Regions from separate parts of the Bacillus sp. PK6-16 genome, predicted to be linked through region 1. Evidence: a T-box and tRNA genes for the amino acid it is inferred to sense, from the RefSeq annotation. Region 1 holds a T-box; the other holds one or more tRNA genes.

Region 1 (13,592 bases):
ATATTCGCCTTACATAATGCTTGTTCCATCCATTGCTCAATCTCTTTCGTGTACATTTCTATGAAAAATGTCTCAGACGGGAAAGAATGCAGTACTTCTGATATATATTGTGGATATAAAAACGGCATATTTATCATACCTTTTAATTGCGTCATAAACATTGTAAATGATACTTTCTGAAATTCTTTTTTCATTTGTCCTTGTCTAATCATTTGTTCTATATAATATCTTTCTTTAGAAAAATAAACGGTCATCACTTCACGAATTAATGTCGTATCAAGCGAAAGCTCTCGGTAGAAGAAACGTGTTAGTTCTCTATTTTCAAATTGATATCGTAAAATCCCGCGCACCATTTGCACCATCACATCTTTAGCCGACAAATACTCTCTCTGTTCAAACGACATTTCAATCACATGAATATATCCTTCTAAAAAATCAGTAATAAGCTGTTCTAATAAACCTTGCTTCCCAGCAAAATAATATGAAATATTCGCTACATTCACATCCGCTCGCTTTGCAATGTCTCGCACCGATGTTCCATCATACCCTTTCGTATTAAACAACGATATTGCCGCATCAATTACTTTTTGTTTCGTCTGCTTCATGCGCTCACTTCCCCTCACTGAACAGCTATAGTTTAAATTTCTTGACTTTTAAGACAAATTCCTTTAATTTTCTATCGACAAAGTCATGTGAAATACATCGTATTTTGCTAATATTTTACACATCTCGATAAAAAAGGAGCTGTTTCCATGTTTACTAAAGAAAGTTATGCAGGGTCTCGCGTGCAGCAATATGAGACAGTAATTAAACAACTGGATGCGTTATTAACTGGCGAATCAAACGTAGTCGCAAACTTATCAAATGCTTCCGCATTATTAAACCAATTTTTAGATCGCGTTAATTGGGTTGGCTTTTACGTAACAGAAGGAAATCAGCTTGTCCTTGGACCGTTCCAAGGAATGCCTGCTTGCGTACGCATTCCATTTGGACGAGGCGTTTGCGGCGTAGCAGCTGAAACGAAAACAACGCAGCTTGTAGCGGACGTTCACCAATTCCCAGGTCACATCGCTTGCGATAGTGCTTCTAATTCAGAAATCGTTGTACCGATTGTGAAAGAAGGAGCTGTCATTGGTGTACTTGACATTGATAGTCCTGAAAAGAATCGTTTTGATGAAGTAGATCAGCGCTATTTAGAAAAGTTTGTGGAAACACTCCTAAAACATATGTAAAAAGAAAAGAGCGAGTTATCGATTTAGTACGCCCTTTACAAAACCGATAGCTCACTCTTTTTTCATTGATTTACAGTAGATATTTTCTTTAATGCCTGCTCTAAATCAGAAACGATATCCTCCCACGATTCTAAACCGACTGATAAGCGTATTAAATTATCGAAAATGCCCATTTCTTTTCTTAGTTCAGCTGGAATCGCAGCGTGCGTCATCGTTGCTGGATGCTGAATTAACGTTTCTGTATCTCCTAAACTCACCGCAATTGTAATAAAGTGAAGATCATTAATAAACGCTTGCGTCTCTTCTTTTCCGCCTTTTACTGAAAAAGAAATAACACCGCCCCCGCGTTTCATTTGACGAGATGCTAACTCCCCTTCTGGATACCAAACACCTTCTACCGCATCATGTTTTCTTAGGAACGATACAATTTTTTCTGCATTATCACAATGACGATCCATTCTTACTGCTAACGTCTTTAACCCGCGTAATAATAACCACGCATCAAACGGTGCCATAATACCGCCGATATCCTTTCGCATCGGGCGAATCTTTTCAGCTAATGCTTTCGTTTTACAAATTGTTACGCCTGCTACAACGTCACCGTGACCACCAATATATTTTGTCGCACTATGCACAACAGCGTCACAGCCAAGATCAAGCGGTCTTTGTAAATAAGGTGAACAAAATGTATTATCAACAATAACAAGTAAGCCATTTCGCTTTGCAACCCGAATCACTTGTTTTAAATCAATTAATTTCATTGTCGGATTAATCGGTGTTTCAACGAAAATAAGCTTTGTATTTGGGCGAATTTTATTTTCAATATCAACCTCTGTCTCCATATCACAAAACGAATGCGTAATCATAAATTTTTCTTCTAACACTTCTAAAAAACCGTACGTGCATCCGTATAATCCATTTGAACAAATAATATGATCTCCAGCCTTTAAAAAACCGATTAAAGTCGCTGAAATAGCTGCCATACCAGATCCGAAGGCAAGTGCCTCTTCTCCTCCTTCTAACACCGCCATACGTTCTTCAAATAATTTCACAGTTGGATTTCCAAGCCGTGAGTAAATATAAGATGGATCCACTCCCGCAAAACTCGCCTCTCCTCGCTGCGCATTCTCGAATGTAAATGTAGAAGTTTGAAATAAAGGTGGTGTTAAACTTCCTTTATGTTCCTCAGGTGTATAACCGTGATGAATTAACGCTGTCTCCATATGCTTCTTTTTCATAAAAACATCCCCCTTATGTTTTTATTGCCGCATATTCATCCATAAAAATTTGATGAACGTTTTCCTTCATTTTATGTAAGCGTTTTATTTGTGTTTCTATCTCTTCTTCTATATTGTTTTAAATTCCTTCTTATATTAATTTCCAAAATTTTTATGCATAAAACAAAAACGTACTCGCTTGACGAAACTCTGGGTAAAAGATATAATAGCGTTTGTGTAAAATAAAAAGGCAGCCTTGTAATGTGAGTTTATCGTTTGTATTTTGTTCCTCTACGGAGGTGTATCTCGTAACTCCCTGCTGCTGGAGCGAAGGTACATGAAAACAAAATGCCCGTAAATATCGATTACGTCTGTTTTTATTTTACGTAAATAAAAACATTTTTAAAGGAGGAGTCAACTATGGCTCGTTATACAGGTCCAGCTTGGAAACTGTCTCGTCGTCTTGGAATCTCTCTAAGCGGCACAGGAAAAGAATTAGAAAAACGCCCTTACGCACCAGGTCCTCACGGTCCTAACCAACGTAAGAAACTTTCAGAATACGGTTTACAATTACAAGAGAAACAAAAACTTCGTCACATGTACGGCATGACTGAGCGTCAATTCCGTCGCACATTTGACCAAGCAGGTAAAATGCCTGGTAAGCACGGCGAAAACTTCATGATCCTTCTTGAAGCTCGTCTTGACAACTTAGTTTACCGTATGGGCTTAGCTCGCACTCGTCGTGCAGCTCGCCAATTAGTAAACCACGGTCACATCATGGTTGATGGCGCTCGCGTAGATATCCCATCTTACCGTGTAAAACCTGGTCAAACTATCAGCGTTCGCGAAAAATCTAACAGCCTTGTTGTTGTTAAAGAAGCGATCGAAGTTAACAACTTCGTACCAGAATACTTAACTTTCGATGCTGACAAATTAGAAGCTACTTACACTCGTCACGCTGAGCGTTCTGAGTTACCAGCTGAAATCAACGAAGCATTAATCGTAGAGTTCTACTCTCGTTAATCTCGGTACTCTGAAAAGAGTCGTATTAAAAGCCTTAGGAACCTTGTTTATCAAGGGGCCTGGGCTTTTTTTATTGAATATAGCCGATTATATGTATAGAAACAGACTAATGTAATAAAATAAAAAAGAACTGCAAGTCTATAGTTAATAAAACTTAACCCTCTCTCTAGAATTTCATTTGTTTTTTATCCACATTAATAAAAACCTCTCCCTTCTTCTAACACTTAAAAACACTACATTCTATCCCATAACTCATTTTTCTTTGCTATACTCTCCTTTTCTTAACATTATTTTTACAACGTATTTATTTGCACATAATCTATATCTTCCCTTTTCTATTTACATTCAACCTTAAAAACCCCTTCATTACCAGATCATCCGAATGAGATTAAAAAACTTAATGGACGAGTACCTCTTTAATCGTTAAATCATCAGAATATTACGTTTACAATCCCCCTCTTAAATTGGTATTATTTTCTTGTAAGGGGAGGGAAAGTTCATGTCTTTAAATATGTATCTCGGTGAAGTACAAACTAAAGCAGAGGGTTTTGCAAAGGAAATGTAAAAAGTAACTCTGATTATGGAAAAGGATAAAACTTTACTAACAAACCAAGAAAAAGTAAAAGCGCAACTTGAAAAGGTGTATGCGGAGTCTAAGAAATTACAAGACATTAAACCGCCTAAACAATACGAAAACTTGCAAATGGAATTGAAAAAGTCTTTAATTCTTTATGAGAAGTCAAGGGATAAGATATTAGAATCGGTAGACGAAATAAGTGAGACTAAGGCAGACATTGGTACAAAGAGTCTAAATGAAGCAATGGGGATGTTTGGTAAAGCAATAGACGATATTCGAGCATTAGACGAACAAAGTGTAAGTGAAGTAGAATAATAAATACTAAAGGGGTATGAGAAAATGAAACGTAAACTATTAACTTTAGCGATTCCAATGTTGTTAATAACAGGGGTAGGTTGTGAGTCAAACGATAAAAAGAAAGACGAAGTAATGGAAGCTTCTGTTAAAGAAAACAAGAAAGAAGACTATAATAAGAATGCAACATACTTACTTAAAGATTACACTGAACAAACGGAAGAAATAAAAGACCTTGTAGATAGCAGAAAATCTAATAAGAAGAAGGCTGAAAAGTTAAAAGAGTTATCGAAACCTTATTTCGAATTAATTGATAAGATTGATAAACTAGATTATAAGTTAGCTGAAGACAATAAAACACCGATAAACATAAGTAAAGCAATGTTATTCTCGAAATCAGGGGTAGAAAACATGCAGACAGGTTTAGAAGAGGATGATAAAGATACAATTGAATTCGCTAAAAAGGATTTAGACGAAGCTTCTGAGTTAGTAGACAAAGCAACAAAAGAACTAAGTAAAAAGAAATAACACAAAGGGGTATATGTCAATGAAACGTAAACTATTAACTTCAGCTATGCCTGTTATGTTGTTAGCAGGTTGTACAACAGAGGCATATGGACTTACACAGTCAGAGTTACGAAAAGTGGACAAAGAATATTAATCAAATAAACTAACAATAAATTAGAAGGTCTTTTCATGAGTTGTGGCTTTTATTATGTAATACTTACAGAGTTTCATAGACATTTCACCCCCCTTCATTTTTAAAAAAATAGTGCAACTATTGATGTGCCCCTACGCTACCTACCCTCCCCAGAGGACAAACTTTTTTTGACAGGGGGGACTTAATATTAAAAAGATTAAATCAAAAAAACAGCCTTTGAGATGCCTCACTATGTTCCATACAAATCCTCCTGTTTATAACGTTTTATTTTTATCAATTTATCAGTTCATATTAATTATACTTGTTTCTTCTACAAACCCTCTATTAAATAGCTCACTTACTAAATTTGAATCCTATGCATACAAAAAAGCTACCGAAGACACCAAAACAGTTACTTCGAGTAGCTTTTATTTATATATATTAAAATTATTTATTTTCCTCTTTTTGAATATATACATAAGCATCTTTCTGCTCTTTATGTACATCCATCTTCGAATTCTCTGCAAGTTGACCCGCGTTTAGCAAAGAAAAAATAATCAACGCTTCTAGTGACATTTCGTTTTACCACTCCTTTCTAATTGTTATACGTTTATCATACCGCTTACATGTGATTTCCGTATGAACTCGAAAAGGAGATTACAACAAAAAGGTTACAGGAATATGAATGCACGCTATAATAACCATTAAATAGGAGGTTGATTCGTTTTGACAATAAATCAAATGGTTCAGTTGGGTAGTGCATGTATGTTGTTTATTACTTCCGCACTTATTAATTGGTATCAGGGAAGTAATTTAATAGATGATCCTGATGAATGGAAATATAGTGCCAAGTTTACGAATTACTTTAAAGGCACCGTTTCAAATTACGAAGATATTTATCAAATCGATTTCTTTATATATGCGGCAAAATTTTATCCAACAGCATTTATTGTTATGCTTATTAGCTTACTTTATATGCTCGTATTAATTCTTCATATTCTATTTACAAGATCTCGTGAGGCAATCTAAATTTATACATAAAAAACCCCGAATCATAGAATTTTCAGCCTACAATTCGGGGTACTATTTGTTTTATATTCGTTTCTGATTAGTAACGAATTAAGAAATATTTCTTTTTACCGCGGCGAATGATTGTGAATTTACCTTCGATGCGGTCGTTTTCTGTTACAACGTAGTCTAATGCTTGTGTACGCTCACCGTTTACGTAGATTGCGCCATTCGTTACATCTTCACGTGCTTGACGTTTTGATGGAGAGATTTTGCTTTCTACAAGTAAGTCGATTAATACTGTATCTTCTGCAGTACGTTCTACAGATGGTACGTCTTTGAATCCTTGTTCGATTTCGCTTGCAGTTAGTTCTGCTACAGAACCGCTAAATAATGCAGCTGAAATTTTAATCGCTTGCTCTAATGCTTCTTCGCCGTGAACAAGTTTTGTCATTTCAGAACCTAATGCCTTTTGTGCTGCACGTTTTTCTGGCGCTTCAGCTACTTGCTTTTCAAGCTCAAGAATTTCTTCATGAGATAAGAATGTGAAGTATTTTAAGTATTTTACAACATCACGGTCATCTGTGTTAATCCAGAATTGGTAGAACTCGTAAGGAGTTGTTTTCTCTGGGTCTAACCAAATTGCACCGCCTTCTGTTTTACCAAACTTCGTACCGTCAGATTTTGTAACAAGTGGAATTGTTAAACCGAATGCTTTCGCATCTTCTTCTGATTTACGGATTAATTCAAGACCAGCTGTAATGTTACCCCATTGGTCACTACCACCGATTTGCAAGCGGCAATTATGTTGTTGGTATAAGTTTAAGAAGTCGTATGATTGTAAAATCATGTAACTGAACTCAGTAAATGAAATACCAGTTTCTAAACGAGATGCTACTGTATCTTTTGCTAACATATAGTTTAAACCGAAGTTTTTACCGATATCGCGTAAGAATGAAATTACATCTAAGCTACCAAGCCAGTCGTAGTTGTTAGCCATCGTTGCTGGGTTGTCCACGTTTTCAAACTCTAAGAAGTTTGAAAGTTGGTTTTTAATGCTTTCTGTGTAGTAAGCAACTGTATCTTTCGTATTTAATGTACGCTCTGCTTTTTTACCACTTGGGTCACCGATCATACCAGTACCACCGCCAACAAGTGCGATTGGTTGGTGACCAGCTAATTGGAAACGACGTAACATTAATACTGGTAACATATGACCAATGTGTAAGCTGTCCGCTGTCGGGTCGAAACCACAGTATAATTTAACGCTTTCTTTTTCTAATAATTGCTCAAGGCCCTCAGCATCTGTTTGCTGATTAATTAGACCGCGAAATTCAAGATCTTGTAAAATACCCATATCCTACATACTCTCCTTTAAGTTCATTACTGGCGTGAAAGTTGAAAACATAAAAAAATCGCCCCTTCAAATAAGGGACGATTTTGATTATCGCGTTACCACCCTAGTTGCAGACCAAAAAAGCCTACCACCTTATTTACATAACGGCTTAGCACCGTCTTTTCCCTTTTGAATACAATTCAATCGAAAAAAGATGCTCTAGGGGCGTAATTCGCGATCATCTATGTGCTGATTTTCACCGGCCATCAGCTCTCTAAAACAGGGAAATGATCACTACTTCTCCCTTTCCACGCTCAATTATTCATATACTTTTCTTTATACCATCATTTATATAGGCATGTCAAATAGAGGTCAGGTTTCCCTTCTTGTCAATCCTTTACAACACCATAAAGAGTATCGTAATAAGAGAAAGAATTGGAACCCCAACTAATAACGATACATGAAACACAATCGATAAATCATTCCCAATGGTCGCCTCCACAGGATCTTTCGCTGGGGAACCAAGAAACCCGATTAATCGATCGAATCGACTTACCGTTTTTGGAAAGTCTGGTATTTCTACATGATCACTATCTAAATGTTGCTTTAACTTATATTCACTCTTAAAGGGATTTTCGCTCAATTTCGTCCACCTCCAGCAATTGTTTCAATTTCTTTATCCCGTTATGAAGTCTCGATTTCACCGTTCCAATCGGAATGTTTAATATCTCTGCAATTTCTTTTTGCTGCATGTCATGATAATAAGAAAGGATTAGGACCGCTCTTTGCTCTTCTGGAACTTTCAAAATTGCTTCTCTTACTGTGAGCCGATCTTCGTGAGAAAATTCTTTTTCCGGAATCGGCACTAAAAATGGCAAAAGCGTACGCCACTTTTTTCTCCTATTTAATTTATTAATCATAAGACGATAACCAATTTGAAATAAATACGTTTTTATTTTACCTTTTTCAAGTTCATACATATGTTTCTTACGCTCTAGCGTCAAAAACGTATCTTGCACAAGATCGATACTTAATTGTTCATCTCGGTTAAATCGATATAAAAATGTGTATAGCGCTGGTTTGATTAAAACATATAGTCTTTCTCCCGCTTGTTTATCTCCACTTTGATACGCAAGCATGAGCTCCTCCTCAATCCCAATCTGCGCCATGATTTTTGATCTCCTTTATTCCTTTTAACGTTAATGAAATACGGGAAATTAAATATGCAATCGCAATAAAAATCCACAATTGTGATTGATTTGTAAAAAATTGCACATATGGGTTTTGAATCGTAAATCCCATAGTAACTAAAGTATTTAACGCTTGCACACATATGCATGCATACAACGCAAGGCAGATAGAAATAGTGTCAAATACATTCCAGCGAAAATACACTTTTGTTTTTGTAAAATCAATTTTATATCCATTTTTCCGTACTATATGTTTTCTATCAAATGGAATAATGATTGAAAACATAACACCCATTATAACTCCAGCTGTAAGCATTGATACTCTATATCCAATTGGTATCGGTAAGAAAAGACCACAAGAAAATACAACTATAATTCCAATTACAGCAAAAGTAAGAAGTAATTTATTAGACATATAAAAGCCTCCCTCATCTATTCTTTCATAAATGTATACAGACGAGGAAGGCACTTCGTTCAAATATTATTTTAGTTTTTTTATAATCTTTGCAGGGTTCCCGCCAACTACTACATTATTAGGCACATCTTTCGTTACGACAGCACCAGATGCGATCACCGCATTGTCTCCAATTGTTACACCTGGATTAATAATTGCTCTTCCGCCAATCCATACGTTATCGCCAATTGTAACTGGTTTTCCGTATTCTGATCCGCTTATGCGCTCTACCGGATCAAGCGGGTGCGTTGCTGTATAAATGTGAACACCTGGAGCTAACATACAGTTCACTCCGATTGTTACTGGACATACATCTAAAATGGTACAGTCAAAGTTCGCGTAAAAATTTTCACCGACATGAATGTTATAGCCGTAATCACATCTAAAAGAAGATTCAAGATGAATATTATCTCCTGTCGTTCCGAATAATTCTTTTACGATTTCGCTACGCTCTTTCAATTGCTCTTCTGGCGTATCATTTAATTTTCTCGTTAATATACGTGCTTGCTCTCTTTCTTGTACTAAAACTGGATCAGCCGGTATGTACATTTCTCCTAGTATCATCTTTTCCTTTTCTGTTTTCATCATACTATCCCCTTTAACTTATATATATGAGTTAATGATATCATAAAAAAGAAAGGCCTGAACATTTTTCGTTCAGACCTTTCTCTCTTAATCTTCCATCGTTGATAAGTCACCTGTTGGTAAATTCAGCTCCCACGCTTTTAATACGCGGCGCATAATTTTACCACTTCTCGTTTTCGGTAATTTATCTCTAAATTCAATTTGTCGTGGCGCTGCATGAGCTGCTAGGCCTTTCTTTACAAATTGACGAATTTCTTCTTTTAATTCATCAGATGGTTCGTATCCTGCTCGAAGTGCGATAAATGCTTTAATAATTTCGCCGCGCACCGGATCAGGAATACCAATTACACCAGCTTCTGCAACAGCAGCATGCTCGATTAATTTACTTTCTACTTCAAACGGACCAACGCGCTCACCTGACGTCATAATTACATCGTCGATACGTCCTTGGAACCAGAAGTATCCATCTTCATCCATATAGGCAGAGTCACCTGATACGTACCAATCTCCCGGCATGAAATAAGATTCATATTTTTGCTGGTTATTCCAGATCCCGCGCATCATAGATGGCCAACCTTTCGCAATTGCTAAGTTACCCATTGTGTAAGGAGGCACTTCATTTCCTTCATTATCAACAATCGCTGCTTTCACACCTGGAATTGGTTTACCCATTGAACCTGGACGGATTTCCATACAAGGGTAGTTACAAATTACTTGTCCACCTGTTTCTGTCATCCACCACGTATCATGAATACGAAGTCCAAATGCATTCATACCCCAGCGAATTACTTCTGGATTTAACGGCTCACCAACGCTTAATACGTGACGAACTTGTGATAAGTCATATTTTTTAATTGCGTCTTGTCCAGCTCCCATTAACATACGGAATGCTGTTGGTGCGCTGTACCAAACCGTCACACCGTAATCTTGCAGTGCTTCATACCAAGCTTCTGGACTAAAGCGTCCACCTAAAATAACATTTGACGCTCCAACTAACCACGGTGCGAAAATACCGTAAGCTGTTCCAGTTACCCAGCCCGGGTCAGCAGTACACCAATATACATCGTCTTCTTTTAAATCTAATACCCACTTCGCCGTTTGATAGTGCTGAACCATTGCGTTTTGCGCATGAAGCACACCTTTTGGCTTACCAGTAGAACCAGACGTGTAATGTAGAATCAAACCGTCTTCACGGCCTAACCATTCAATATGTAATTCTTTTGAAGCTTGTTCAAATAACGGATTGAACGCTACCGTTTTACCGCCTTCTTCTACATTATCTCCAACAAGGAAAACTGTTTTTAAAGCCGGTAAATCATTTAATGGTACGCGCTCTAATAATTCAGGCGTTGTAATTAACACCTTTGCTTCGCTATCTTCTAAGCGATCGCGAACTGCGCCTTCCATAAATGCTTCAAATAGCGGTCCAACAATTGCTCCTAATTTCACTGCACCTAAAAGTGCGAAATATAACTCTGGAGAACGTGGCATAAAAATAAAAACGCGATCGCCTTTTTCTACATCGCCATAATTCTTAAGGACGTTTCCTGCTTTATTAGAAAAATCCTTCATTTCCTTAAATGTATATTTCTCTTTTCGCGATCCATCTTGATAATAAAGAGCTACTTTATTCTTTCGATCGGATTTCGCATGCTTATCAATTGCCTCATACGCCATATTTACTCGGCCTGTTTCATTCCAAGTAAAGTTTTTATTAACCTCTTCCCAGTTAAAATTCGCGTATGCCTCATCATAATTCGGCAAATTATTTTCTCCTTTAATGACAGGAAGCGTTTCTACTTTCATACTTTACATCCCCCTCCTATGTATTCTATTATCTATTATAATGACATTATTTAAAATTTTCAGTATATTTGTTGATTTTTAGACAAATTTTTAATGACAAATTTCGATTCACATCGCATATATTATAAAGTACGATATTAATAGATTCACAAACCCTCAAGGTGGTGAGCAATACATTGATTCATAAAAAAATATATAATGCTAGAAACTTAAAAACAGCGAAAGGCACTTTAATTATTGAAGGTCCTGTCTCTACACATAACTTAGAAATGTATGAGTTTCATCCAGACTTAATTGCGTTTCGTCCTGCCGAGCAACAATATAAAGCAATTGTCGAAATTTCTAAATTACCAGAAGCTCGTCTCATTATTGCTAGACATGACCAAACAATTGTTGGATATGTTACATACTTGTATCCTGATCCACTTGAACGATGGTCAGAAGGAAAAATGGAAAACTTAATTGAGCTTGGGGCAATTGAAGTAGTCCCAGCCTTCCGCGGGAGTTCTGTCGGAAAGAACTTACTAGAGGTTTCTATGATGGACGATTATATGGAAGATTACATTATATTGACGACTGAATATTATTGGCACTGGGATTTGAAACAAACAGGTTTGAATGTGTGGGAATACCGAAAAGTAATGGAGAAGATGATGAATGCCGGCGGGTTACAATGGATGGCTACAGACGATCCTGAAATTTGTTCACATCCTGCCAACTGTTTAATGGTCCGCATCGGTAAACGCGTTGATACGGATTCTATTCAAGCTTTTGATCGTCTACGTTTTCACAATCGTTTTATGTATTAATAAAGGGGGCAACTGGAATGATTGTAGAAGAAATTATGAATCAAAATGTAGTTACATTACATCCAAACGATACAATCGAAACAGCAATCCGAACGATACGCACGAAAGGCATTCGGCACATTCCAATTGTCGATCAAAATAATCACGTCGTAGGCATTATTTCTGATCGGGATGTAAGAGATGCAAGTCCGTCTATTCTAGATGAACAAGTTTCACTCGATATGCTACAGCAACCTCTCGAACTTATTATGAAACATCCTGTTATGACTTGCCATCCTCTCGATTTCGTTGAGGAAATTGCTACTTTATTTTTTGAAAATAAAATTGGCTGTCTTCCTGTTACAAAGGCCGGGAAGTTAGTTGGAATCATTTCTGAATCTACAGTATTACACACGTTAGTAAAATTAACAGGAGCACATCAACCAAGTTCGCAAATTGAAATTCAAGTAAAAAACGAACCTGGTATTCTTGGAAAAGTCGTTGCTATTTTTAGTGATTTACAAATAAATATCGTGAGTGTTCTCGTCTACCCAGCAAAAGACGAGAATGATAAAGTACTCGTTTTCCGCATTCAAACGATGAATCCTCTAAAAGTGATTGATGCACTTGAAGCAGAAGGCTACCGCGTATTATGGCCAAACATCATGGGGATGCAAGCATGAGTAGCGCGTTTATTTATTCGGATGACTTTCGGGGCTATTCATTTAGCCCTGATCATCCTTTTAACCAACTGCGCGTCACACTTACGTATGATTTATTACAAAAGGGCGGTTTCATCTCTCCCTCTCAAATCATCTCACCACGGATGGCTACAGATGAAGAGATCGCCTACGTTCATACAGAGGAGTACATAAATGCGGTAAAACGTGCTGGAGAAGGAAAGTTAGAAAAATCAATTGCGATGACATATGGACTCGGAACAGAAGATACACCGATGTTCCCAAATATGCACGAAGCAAGCGCATTGCTCGTTGGTGGTACGTTAACAGCTGTCGATGCTGTTCTTTCCGGAAAAGTAAAACACGCACTTAATTTGGGCGGCGGCTTACATCACGGCTTTCGCGGCAAAGCATCTGGCTTTTGTATTTATAACGACAGTTCTATCGCAATGAAATATATTCAAAAGAAATACGGTTTACGCGTCTTATATATTGATACAGATGCTCATCACGGTGATGGCGTACAGTGGTCGTTTTATGATGACCCTAACGTATGCACAATTTCATTACATGAAACTGGTCGCTATTTATTTCCTGGAACTGGCGCTGTAAATGAACGCGGACAAGGTAATGGCTATAGTTATTCTTTTAACGTTCCACTCGATGCTTTTACAGAAGATGAATCGTTCTTAAAATCATATCGAACTGTTGTAAAAGAAGTTGCAGCGTACTTTAAACCGGATATTATTTTAACGCAAAATG
Region 2 (5,221 bases), 970 kb from region 1:
AAGTAGGCAAATCCGCTTATCGTAAAGGCTGAGCTGTGATGGGGAAGCTCCTTATGGAGCGAAGTCTTTGATTCCCCGCTGCCAAGAAAAGCTTCTAGCGAGATAAAAGGTGCCTGTACCGCAAACCGACACAGGTAGGCGAGGAGAGAATCCTAAGGTGTGCGAGAGAACTCTGGTTAAGGAACTCGGCAAAATGACCCCGTAACTTCGGGAGAAGGGGTGCTTTCTTAACGGAAAGCCGCAGTGAATAGGCCCAAGCGACTGTTTAGCAAAAACACAGCTCTCTGCGAAGCCGTAAGGCGAAGTATAGGGGGTGACACCTGCCCGGTGCTGGAAGGTTAAGGAGAGGGGTTAGCGTAAGCGAAGCTCTGAACTGAAGCCCCAGTAAACGGCGGCCGTAACTATAACGGTCCTAAGGTAGCGAAATTCCTTGTCGGGTAAGTTCCGACCCGCACGAAAGGTGTAACGATTTGGGCACTGTCTCAACCAGAGACTCGGTGAAATTATAGTACCTGTGAAGATGCAGGTTACCCGCGACAGGACGGAAAGACCCCGTGGAGCTTTACTGTAGCCTGATATTGAATTTTGGTACAGTTTGTACAGGATAGGCGGGAGCCATTGAAACCGGAGCGCTAGCTTCGGTGGAGGCGCTGGTGGGATACCGCCCTGACTGTATTGAAATTCTAACCTACGGGTCTTATCGACCCGGGAGACAGTGTCAGGTGGGCAGTTTGACTGGGGCGGTCGCCTCCTAAAGTGTAACGGAGGCGCCCAAAGGTTCCCTCAGAATGGTTGGAAATCATTCGTAGAGTGCAAAGGCATAAGGGAGCTTGACTGCGAGACCTACAAGTCGAGCAGGGACGAAAGTCGGGCTTAGTGATCCGGTGGTTCCGCATGGAAGGGCCATCGCTCAACGGATAAAAGCTACCCCGGGGATAACAGGCTTATCTCCCCCAAGAGTCCACATCGACGGGGAGGTTTGGCACCTCGATGTCGGCTCATCGCATCCTGGGGCTGTAGTCGGTCCCAAGGGTTGGGCTGTTCGCCCATTAAAGCGGTACGCGAGCTGGGTTCAGAACGTCGTGAGACAGTTCGGTCCCTATCCGTCGTGGGCGTAGGAAATTTGAGAGGAGCTGTCCTTAGTACGAGAGGACCGGGATGGACGCACCGCTGGTGTACCAGTTGTTCTGCCAAGGGCATAGCTGGGTAGCTATGTGCGGAAGGGATAAGTGCTGAAAGCATCTAAGCATGAAGCCCCCCTCAAGATGAGATTTCCCATAGCGTAAGCTAGTAAGATCCCTGAAAGATGATCAGGTTGATAGGTTCGAGGTGGAAGCATGGTGACATGTGGAGCTGACGAATACTAATAGATCGAGGACTTAACCATATAATATGAAGCAATGTTATCTAGTTTTGAAGGAATATATATTAAAATTTCTTCTTGACATTTCGAAAGAAATGTTTATAATGATAAAAGTCTGGTAATGATGGCAGAGAGGTCACACCCGTTCCCATACCGAACACGGAAGTTAAGCTCTCTAGCGCCGATGGTAGTTGGGACCTTGTCCCTGTGAGAGTAGGACGTTGCCAGGCTAATATTATTCCGCAGTAGCTCAGTGGTAGAGCTATCGGCTGTTAACCGATCGGTCGTAGGTTCGAGTCCTACCTGCGGAGCCATTATGCTTCCATAGCTCAGCTGGTAGAGCACTTCCATGGTAAGGAAGAGGTCACCGGTTCAAGCCCGGTTGGAAGCTTGGGAATAGGTTTAAAACTTTTTTGGCCCGTTGGTCAAGTGGTTAAGACACCGCCCTTTCACGGCGGTAACACGGGTTCGAATCCCGTACGGGTCACCACTTTTGGAGGATTAGCTCAGCTGGGAGAGCACCTGCCTTACAAGCAGGGGGTCGGCGGTTCGATCCCGTCATCCTCCACCATATATATTTAAAATGTCGGAGGGGTAGCGAAGTGGCTAAACGCGGCGGACTGTAAATCCGCTCCTTCGGGTTCGGCAGTTCGAATCTGCCCCCCTCCACCATTTTCTTTAAAATAACCTGAGAGGGTTTATTTTTTTGAAAAGATAACCATACTAGTAAATATTAATGGGCTATAGCCAAGCGGTAAGGCAACGGACTTTGACTCCGTCATGCGCTGGTTCGAATCCAGCTAGCCCAGCCATTTACGAGCCATTAGCTCAGTTGGTAGAGCATCTGACTTTTAATCAGAGGGTCGAAGGTTCGAGTCCTTCATGGCTCATCATTTTTGCGGAAGTAGTTCAGTGGTAGAATACAACCTTGCCAAGGTTGGGGTCGCGGGTTCGAATCCCGTCTTCCGCTTAATTAATAAGGGGCCTTAGCTCAGCTGGGAGAGCGCCTGCCTTGCACGCAGGAGGTCAGCGGTTCGATCCCGCTAGGCTCCATCTAAATAAAAAAGCTTACATCATACGATGTAAGCTTTTTTTGTGTTTAAAAAGACAACTTTTATACTTGTCGTTTAAAATGAAGAAAACGTAAAAATAAGGGATGGGGAGATAATTGTGAAAGTTGTTATTGCATCTGATTCATATAAAGAAAGCCTAAAAGCTATAGAAGTATGTGGAGCTATTGAAAGAGGTTTTAGAGCAATTTTTCCTAATGCAGAGTATGTGAAAATACCAATTGGAGATGGAGGAGAAGGGACGGTTGAATCACTTGTTGATGCTACAGGGGGGAGAATTATATCAATTAGTGTGACAGGACCGCTTAGAGAAGGTATACAAGCTTTTTATGGCATTTCTAAAGATAAAAAGACAGCGTTTATTGAAATGGCAGCAGCATCAGGATTACAGCACGTTCCAGTTGAAAAGCGCAACCCACTTATTACAACGACAAAAGGAACAGGAGAACTTATATTACATGCGCTAGATCAAGGAGTGGAGTACATAATTTTAGGACTTGGAGGAAGTGCTACAAATGATGGCGGGGCAGGTATGTTAGGGGCTTTAGGAGTAAGGTTTATAAATGGCAAGGGTGAAGTAATAGATCCATCTGGAGGCACATTACACTCGATTGTTACTATTGATTTTTCACGAATGGACCCACGCTTAAAGGGGGTAAAGATAGAAGCGGCATGTGATGTGGATAATCCATTAGTCGGAATGCAGGGAGCATCTTTCGTATTTGGGAGACAAAAGGGTGCAAATATAGAGATGATGAAAGAGCTAGATGAAAATTTACAACATTATGCGAATATGCTTAAACGATATGTATCTTTTGATGTATCTGAAATACCTGGTGCAGGGGCAGCGGGAGGAATGGGAGCGGCTGTTATTTCAGTGTTAAAGGGAGACTTGCGTAGGGGCATTGAAATTGTATTAGAGTATACAAATTTCGATAAACATATAGAAGATGCAAATCTTATTATAACTGGTGAAGGTAGAATAGATAAACAAACTGCATATGGAAAGGCTCCTGTGGGTGTTGCGGGGCGTGCAAAACGTTTTTCTGTGCCTGTAATTGCTATTGGAGGGTCTGTATCATCTGATTATTCAGCTGTGTACGAGAAAGGAATAGATGCGGTATTTAGTATTACAACGAGACCGATGACACTAGAAGAAGCATATAAAGTAGCAGAAGAAAATATTGAAATGACAACGAAGAATATTGCAACAGTATGGAAAATAGCATCAGAAAAACACTTCTAAATATAGGAGTGTTTTATTATTATTATTTAATAATAGTGATTGCGATTGTTTCATTAAGTTAACTTTATACATAGAATAGTCTTGAAATTTGGTTTTCAACGTGAATATAAGTGAATAAATTGTATATCCATACAGAAAAATGTCGAGTTGAGTCAGACTATATAAAAGATTTAAAATATTTAGTGAAGGCATAAAAGGGGGATACTATCTATGAAAAAAGAAATCTCAGTTATTGGAGTTCCAATGGATTTAGGACAGATGCGTCGTGGAGTTGATATGGGACCGAGCGCGATCCGTTATGCAGGGGTAATTGAAAGAATTGAAGAAATTGGATATGACGTTAAAGATATGGGAGATATATGTATAGAGAGAGAAAAAGAGATAGATGAAAATACAAAATTAAGAAACCTTACACAAGTTGCAACTGTATGTAATGAATTAGCAAGTAAGGTGGATCATATTATAGAAGAAGGTCGTTTTCCACTTGTATTAGGTGGTGACCATAGTATTGCTATCGGTACATTAGCTGGTGTAGCAAAACATTATAAAAACTTAGGCGTTATTTGGTATGATGCACACGGTGATTTAAATACAGAGGAAACTTCACCATCTGGAAATATTCATGGTATGTCACTTGCAGCAAGTTTAGGTTATGGACATTCTTCACTTGTAGATTTATACGGAGCATATCCAAAGGTGAAAAAAGAGAATGTCGTAATTATCGGTGCGCGTGCATTGGATGAAGGAGAAAAAGATTTCATTCGCAATGAAGGTATTAAAGTGTTCTCAATGCATGAAATTGATCGTATGGGGATGACGGCTGTGATGGAAGAAACAATCGCATATTTATCTCATACCGATGGTGTACACTTATCATTAGATTTAGATGGTCTTGATCCTCATGATGCACCAGGTGTTGGAACACCTGTAATTGGCGGTCTATCTTATCGTGAAAGTCATTTGGCGATGGAAATGTTAGCAGAAGCTGATATTATCACATCTGCTGAATTTGTTGAGGTAAATACGATTTTAGATGAGAGAAATAGAACGGCAACAACAGCAGTTGCTTTAATGGGTTCTTTATTCGGTGAAAAACTAAAATAAATGTAAGAAAAGCAACTGAGAAGTTGCTTTTTTTATTTGAAAATAAGCGTATAATAATGATTTATATTATACTGTACAATAAAAATGTTTGACATCTTACCAATTTGAGCTAAAGGGGGTTGTTTGTAATTGTCGTTTGTTTCATGTATGGTATAATTAACTAGTTGTTGGAAATACATACAGATAGAGCATAAAACAATATTTCAATATATGGATAGAATTGCTCGTAAGTAGGAGGAAGGGATAGCATGCCTTTTGAAGATACGACCATTTTGAAATATCTTAGTACGGCATTAGATATTGCCATTGTATGGTTTATTATATATAAGCTAATTCTTATAATCCGAGGGACGAAAGCTGTTCAACTTTTAAAAGGGATTACAGTTATTATCGTCGTTAAGATGATCAGTATTTTCCTTGAATTGCGTACGCTATCTT

What was found. A T-box is a leader RNA that pairs with one kind of tRNA and senses whether it is charged. The one in region 1 lies ahead of tyrS (tyrosine--tRNA ligase), so its partner is inferred to be a tRNA-Tyr.
Region 2: it encodes a tRNA-Tyr, which carries the amino acid that the T-box ahead of tyrS (tyrosine--tRNA ligase) is inferred to sense. The anticodon was not compared.

Annotation. Positions count from the first base shown of each region.
Region 1 covers NZ_CP096511.1:810,046-823,637, reverse strand. Annotated here, with positions in the region: gene refZ (forespore capture DNA-binding protein RefZ) at 1-605, opposite strand, end outside; gene M1D66_RS04215 (GAF domain-containing protein) at 753-1,232, shown strand; gene megL (methionine gamma-lyase) at 1,295-2,470, opposite strand; gene rpsD (30S ribosomal protein S4) at 2,870-3,472, shown strand; gene M1D66_RS04200 (hypothetical protein) at 4,053-4,364, shown strand; gene M1D66_RS04195 (hypothetical protein) at 4,389-4,871, shown strand; gene M1D66_RS04190 (hypothetical protein) at 5,431-5,559, opposite strand; gene M1D66_RS04185 (YjdJ family protein) at 5,710-6,012, shown strand; gene tyrS (tyrosine--tRNA ligase) at 6,092-7,348, opposite strand; T-box leader at 7,419-7,647, opposite strand; gene M1D66_RS04175 (hypothetical protein) at 7,725-7,970, opposite strand; gene M1D66_RS04170 (RNA polymerase sigma factor) at 7,951-8,496, opposite strand; gene M1D66_RS04165 (hypothetical protein) at 8,477-8,932, opposite strand; gene M1D66_RS04160 (maltose acetyltransferase domain-containing protein) at 8,999-9,559, opposite strand; gene acsA (acetate--CoA ligase) at 9,644-11,362, opposite strand; gene acuA (acetoin utilization protein acetyltransferase AcuA) at 11,539-12,171, shown strand; gene M1D66_RS04145 (acetoin utilization AcuB family protein) at 12,189-12,833, shown strand; gene acuC (acetoin utilization protein AcuC) at 12,830-13,592, shown strand, end outside.
Region 2 covers NZ_CP096511.1:5,141,694-5,146,914, reverse strand. Annotated here, with positions in the region: rRNA gene M1D66_RS26395 (23S ribosomal RNA) at 1-1,387, shown strand, start outside; rRNA gene rrf (5S ribosomal RNA) at 1,478-1,593, shown strand; tRNA gene M1D66_RS26385 (tRNA-Asn) at 1,603-1,677, shown strand; tRNA gene M1D66_RS26380 (tRNA-Thr) at 1,682-1,754, shown strand; tRNA gene M1D66_RS26375 (tRNA-Glu) at 1,779-1,853, shown strand; tRNA gene M1D66_RS26370 (tRNA-Val) at 1,859-1,934, shown strand; tRNA gene M1D66_RS26365 (tRNA-Tyr) at 1,952-2,035, shown strand; tRNA gene M1D66_RS26360 (tRNA-Gln) at 2,101-2,175, shown strand; tRNA gene M1D66_RS26355 (tRNA-Lys) at 2,181-2,253, shown strand; tRNA gene M1D66_RS26350 (tRNA-Gly) at 2,262-2,333, shown strand; tRNA gene M1D66_RS26345 (tRNA-Ala) at 2,344-2,416, shown strand; gene M1D66_RS26340 (glycerate kinase) at 2,534-3,679, shown strand; gene rocF (arginase) at 3,890-4,783, shown strand; gene cdaA (diadenylate cyclase CdaA) at 5,032-5,221, shown strand, end outside.